2 linked regions of the Desulfomonile tiedjei DSM 6799 genome follow. The protein of the gene in region 1 interacts with the protein of each later gene in a pairwise test. Links are inferred from orthologs where the notes say so. Each region holds a gene or a part of one and is shown on either strand. Other genes may lie near its edges.

Region 1 (2,924 bases):
GTAAACACGCCCCCGAGAGTTTCGATTCCAAGAGACAACGGAGTGACGTCCAACAAAAGCACGTCTTTCACTTCGCCCTTGAGCACGGCTCCCTGAATGGCTGCGCCGATGGCGACAACTTCGTCCGGATTTACTCCTCTATGAGGCTCCTTTCCGAAGAGTTGCTTCACCTTGGCCTGCACCGCGGGCATTCGTGTCATGCCGCCCACCAGGATGACCTCATTGATGTCATTCGCTGAAAGGCCGGCATCTTTCATTGCTGTCCTGCAGGGACCGGCAGTTTTTTCGATGAGATCTTCCACCAGGGCTTCCAGTTTCGCCCTGCTCAATTTCATGGTCATGTGTTTCGGACCGGAGGCATCCGCGGTGATGAACGGCAAGTTAATGTCCGTTTCCATGGACGAGCTGAGTTCTATTTTTGCTTTCTCCGCCGCTTCTTTTAGTCGTTGCAGGGCCATTTTGTCGTTGCGCAGATCTATTCCTTGATCCTTTCGGAATTCGTCCGCAAGATAATCGATCAATCGCTGATCGAAGTCTTCGCCGCCAAGATGGGTGTCGCCATTGGTGGATTTGACTTCGAAAACGCCGTCACCTATTTCCAGGATGGAAATGTCGAAAGTACCGCCGCCCAGGTCGAAAACGGCGACTTTTTCTTCCTTCTTCTTATCCAACCCATAGGCAAGGGAAGCCGCTGTAGGCTCGTTTATGATTCTCAAGACATTCAGACCGGCTATCCTGCCTGCATCTTTGGTAGCTTGCCGCTGTGAATCGTTGAAATACGCGGGCACCGTCACAACAGCATCAGTGACCTCTTCTCCCAGATAGTCCTGAGCGGTTTGTTTCATTTTCTGCAGAATCATTGCAGAGATTTCCGCAGGGCTGTAATCCTTGCCTCGGACTCTAACGGCTGCGTCTGAGTTCTTTCCTTCAACTATCTTATACGGCAGGACCTTTATATCGTTCTGAACTTCACCGGAACTGAACTTGCGTCCGATCAGTCTTTTAATGGCAAAAAGCGTGTTCTCGGGGTTTGTTATGGCCTGGCGCTTGGCAACCTGACCTACCAGACGTTCGCCCGAATCGGTGAAAGCCACCATTGACGGAGTGGTCCGTCCGCCTTCGGAATTGGGGATGACCGTGGGATCCCCACCTTCCATGATGGCCACACATGAGTTGGTGGTTCCCAGGTCAATTCCTATTACTTTTCCCGGCATGTTTCCTCCTCGTTACCTCATTCAAAATATTTCTCGAGCACGATTGCTCCATATTACGCACCAGTGGAAACCACCACTTTGGCAGGTCTCAGTAAGCGATCCTGGTACATGTATCCTTTTTCGACTTCCTCCACCACCTGGTTGGGTTTGTTTCCCTCTGCAACCGGGACGCGCATGATAGCCTCATGCACATGTGGATCGAAGTTTTGACCGATGGCTTTAATTTCAGTCACTCCGTATTTCTTGAGAACGTCCGCAAACATCTTCGCGGTCATGGCCACTCCTTCAGTGAGCGCATGAGCCTTTTCCTCGTTGCCGCTGTGTTGTAGTGCACGCTCCAGATTATCGATCACCGCGAGTAAGTCTCTGAGCAGTTCCTCATTTCGATATTTCAGAAGATTGCTTCTCTCCTGGATGGCTCGTTTCTTATAATTCTCCAGGTCTGCTACGGCTCGAATCCATTTATCGCGGTTGTGCGCGGCTTCCTTTTGGGCACTCTCGAGAGGATCCACTTCTGGCTGCCGATCAGGCTCGGGTTCCGAACCGCTTTCTTTCTCTTCCGGACTGGATACCACCTGCGGAGCAGTGGGGTGCCGCGGCTCAATAGCCGGTTCGCCGCGATTCGAAATATTTGTTTCCTTACGATCCTGTTCCGTCAAATCTGCCTCCTCTCGGACCATTTTAAGATTACCCGGGGGCCCAACAGGGTTCACCAGGCAGTTTCCCGCCTCACACCCCTGATAGTCAGAAACACGAAGATACGGCAATTACATAATTTAGGAATAAAAATCGGAAGTTATCTCCGGTTTCCCTGGTACAGATGGCCATGGGGGGACGTTTGTCAAGTGGTATGCATGCGGGAATTTATCTTTCTACAGCCCCCGGAATTGATTAAATAGACGTTGTCTTGCGAAGCAAACAGAAACTATAAGAATTGCACGAAATTGACGTCCGATTGAGGATAGAAATACTGGTGGGTGCCAGCCTGCGGAGACTGTCTCAAGAGTCTCGAATGCACAAGAAATCGTGCCACGATTGTCCGTCATGGTAGGGGCAGACCAATGCGTCTGCCCTCAATTGGGCGGACTCGCAGGTCCGCCCCTACACTCAGGCCGGAATGATGATGAGAAATACGTGCTACGATCTGGGATAGATTTCGATATTTGAGACAGTTTCTCCGTGATCTTTCATATCCAATGATATCGATAGATTGTACCGACGGGGACAGCCAATCCCCAACCAATGTCTCGTGTTCGAGTGTCTGCTAAACCTCAGAATATTTGTGGCAATCTTTTCATGCTCTCCCATAGAGTACCGACAGGCGAGCAAGCTTTTTCGTAAGCTCAGGGGTTAGCTGCTCCGGAAGGAGCCTCCAGCGCCAATTGCCCTCTTTGACCGAAGGAAAATTCATCCGGGATTCGTTCCCCAACCCGAGCACATCCTGCATGGGAAACATGGACACCGCAGCAACAGACATCATTATCAGTCGTATCATATCCCAGTGCAACTCGTCGGGTGCCTCGTTCCGTCCCAGATACTCCCAGACTCGCTGCTTTTGCTCGGGAGAAGCTTCATGGTCGAACCACCCCCGAATCGTATTGGTATCGTGAGTCCCGGTGTACGCAATGTAGTTTTTCTCGAAATTGTGTACTGTGTATGGATTTGTGGGCTGGTCGTCGCCAAAGGAAAACAGCAGCACTTTCATACCGG
Region 2 (2,957 bases), 1.1 Mb from region 1 along the record:
AGTTTGAACAAACGATCAGATTCTGCATGACACACTCCCGGAACTATTTCAGACCAGAATAGCGTCGTGATTGATGGGACGTCAAGAACGCTTCCAATCGTGGCTTCCTCGGTACACGATGACTCGTGTCGCAAGATTAAAAATGTTTTTTTTCGGTGAAGGGGTTGACAACTGCACCCGATATTGGCACTCACTAATACAGAGCGCTAACAACGCGACTCGTACATGATATTATTGCCTGGAGGTAGACCATGAAATTTCGTCCTCTACATGATCGAATTCTTGTGGAGAGAGTAGAATCCGAAGAAAAGACCGCAGGCGGGATCATACTCCCCGATACCGCCAAAGAAAAGCCCCAACAAGGAAAAGTTATTGCTGTAGGTCCCGGCAAGAAAACCGAAGACGGCAAGCTGGTTCCCATGGACGTGAAAACCGGCGATACCATCCTGTTCGGAAAATATTCGGGAAGTGAAATTAAGATCGATGGTAATGAGTACCTCATAATGCGAGAAGATGACGTACTGGGGATCGTAGAATAACTTGTTGCGCTGAAATTCCACAAGAAAACAATTCTGAAAACTGACACATTTAAAAAGGAGTTACATACATGGCCGCTAAGATCATTATGTTCGAGCAACAGGCAAGAGACAAGATACTCAAAGGCGTTAACATCATGGCTGACGCCGTAAAATCAACTCTGGGGCCCAAAGGCCGCAACGCCATCCTGGAGAAATCCTGGGGATCTCCGACAGTTACCAAGGACGGCGTGACGGTGGCCAAAGAAATCGAGTTGGAAGACAAATTCGAGAATCTCGGCGCCCAAATGCTCAAGGAAGTTGCTTCGAAAACTTCCGACGTAGCAGGTGACGGCACCACTACTGCTACAGTATTGGCTCAGGCCATCTATAGGGAAGGTGTCAAAATGGTTGCTGCCGGCGCTTCCCCTATGGATCTGAAGAGAGGTATCGATGCGGCCGTTGAAGCTGTTATAGCCAAACTGAAGAGCCTGTCCAAACCCACCAAGGACAAGAAAGAAATCGCTCAGGTCGGCACCATTTCCGCCAACAATGACCTCACCATCGGCAACATCATCGCCGAGGCAATGGAAAAGGTTGGTAAAGAAGGTGTCATCACCGTAGAAGAAGCAAAAGCGATGGAAACTTCTCTGGACGTGGTCGAAGGCATGCAGTTCGATCGCGGATACCTTTCCCCTTACTTCGTTACCGATCCGGAGCGTATGGTAGCTTCTTTGGACGAGCCGTACATTCTCATTCACGAGAAGAAAATCTCCAATATGCGCGACATGCTTCCCCTCTTGGAGCAGGTTGCCAAAATGGGACGTCCCTTGCTGATCCTTGCAGAGGACGTGGAAGGTGAAGCTCTCGCCACGCTGGTCGTCAACAAACTCAGAGGAACACTGAACGCATGTGCGGTGAAAGCCCCCGGATTCGGCGACCGCAGAAAAGCCATGCTCGAGGACATAGCGATCCTCACCGGTGGACAGGTTATTTCCGAGGATCTCGGCCTGAAGCTGGAGCATGTCAGCCTCAACGATCTGGGCCGCTGCAAACGCGTATCCATCGACAAAGACAACACCACCATAGTTGACGGCGCAGGCGCCAAGGAAAAGATCGAGGGCAGGGTACGGCAGATCCGCACTCAGATCGAAGAAACCACTTCGGATTACGATCGGGAAAAACTGCAGGAGCGTTTGGCAAAATTGGTTGGCGGCGTGGCCGTGATTAACGTTGGCGCTGCAACCGAAACGGAAATGAAAGAGAAAAAAGCCCGCGTGGAAGACGCCCTCAATGCGACCCGCGCTGCAGTAGAGGAAGGAATCGTACCCGGCGGCGGTGTCGCGTACCTGAGGTGCCTGAACTCCATCACGGATCTCAGTCTGTCCGGTGACCAGCTTGTGGGTTCCAAGATTGTCCTCAGAGCATTGGAAGAGCCCATTCGTCAGATAGCGGCAAATGCCGGCCATGATGGTTCCATCGTTGTGGACAAGATCAAGCAAAAAGAAGGATCTTACGGTTTCAACGCTCAGAAAGAGGAGTACGAGGACCTGATCGAAAACGGTATTATCGATCCGACCAAGGTTGCTCGACTTGCTCTTATGAATGCTGCTTCGGTTGCCAGCCTTATGCTGACTACAGAAGTAATGGTCGCAGAGAAACCGAAAGAGGAAAAAGCTCCGGCAATGCCTGGTGGCGGTATGCCCGGCGGCGGAATGTACTAAGGTAAATTTTCCAAGAACTGGATGGTGCAGAGAGAAACTATCTCAGAATTCTCGAATGCAGAACAATCGTGCCACGATTCTCCATCCGAGTAGGGGCAGACCTGTGTGTCTGCCCTTATTTGGGCGGACTCGCAGGTCCGCCCCTACAATCAGGCCGGGAAGATGATGAGAATACGTGCCACGGTCTGGGATAAATTTCGATTTTCGAGACTCCGGACCAAACCACGAGCCGGTAGTGGCCGTGCCTCCGTGCCGGCCAAGACAGCTTTGTGGAATCCATGATTCTGACAGAAGTTACAAGCTACATTGAGAAAAGGGAGCCATTTGTGAGCTCCCTTTTCTTATCTGGTAGACAGCTCTTTTTCTTTGTACTTGATAAGAGGACCAAAGAACTCAGTTTCACAGTAATAACATCGCAAGGTTATGGGGTCTTCGCGTACGACGAGGAATTTTCCCGGAACTTCCTCGTGATTGGTTATGCAGAACCTGTCAGGGCAGATCACGATATCTCCGACCCGCTTGGGAATCTCGACTTTGTGTTTTTCAATGACAGAGCCGTTATAAATACGGGTGATAGTTGCGTGGGGAGCTATTAGCGAAACGACATTGAGCATGTCTCGGGTGAGACTCAGGTTCTCAACCTTGATGATGTCTTTTCTCTTCATGGAAGGGGATTCGAAATTGATACCGATGGCAACGATATCTCCTGTTTCTCTTG

Evidence for each region. The genes of interacting proteins can lie anywhere in the genome.
Region 2: the proteins of grpE (region 1) and groL interact in binary tests that used the Escherichia coli proteins (3 or more experiments, as listed by UniProt). The link is inferred for Desulfomonile tiedjei DSM 6799 from one-to-one orthologs.

The regions. Positions count from the first base shown.
Region 1 is NC_018025.1:2,010,049-2,012,972, reverse strand. The notes cover bases 71-2,921. They hold grpE (nucleotide exchange factor GrpE), read right to left. Parts: upstream 1,874-2,921; coding sequence 1,268-1,873; downstream 71-1,267. Other genes in these bases: malQ (4-alpha-glucanotransferase), read right to left, coding at 2,509-2,921; dnaK (molecular chaperone DnaK), read right to left, coding at 71-1,214. Also shown: more of dnaK, read right to left, coding at 1-70; more of malQ, read right to left, coding at 2,922-2,924. UniProt on the Escherichia coli protein: Participates actively in the response to hyperosmotic and heat shock by preventing the aggregation of stress-denatured proteins, in association with DnaK and GrpE. It is the nucleotide exchange factor for DnaK and may function as a thermosensor.
Region 2 is NC_018025.1:3,071,268-3,074,224, forward strand. The notes cover bases 40-2,923. They hold groL (chaperonin GroEL), read left to right. Parts: upstream 40-607; coding sequence 608-2,239; downstream 2,240-2,923. Other genes in these bases: groES (co-chaperone GroES), read left to right, coding at 252-539; DESTI_RS12870 (aspartate carbamoyltransferase regulatory subunit), read right to left, coding at 2,581-2,923. In the rest of the region: DESTI_RS12855 (NUDIX domain-containing protein), read right to left, coding at 1-28; more of DESTI_RS12870, read right to left, coding at 2,924-2,957.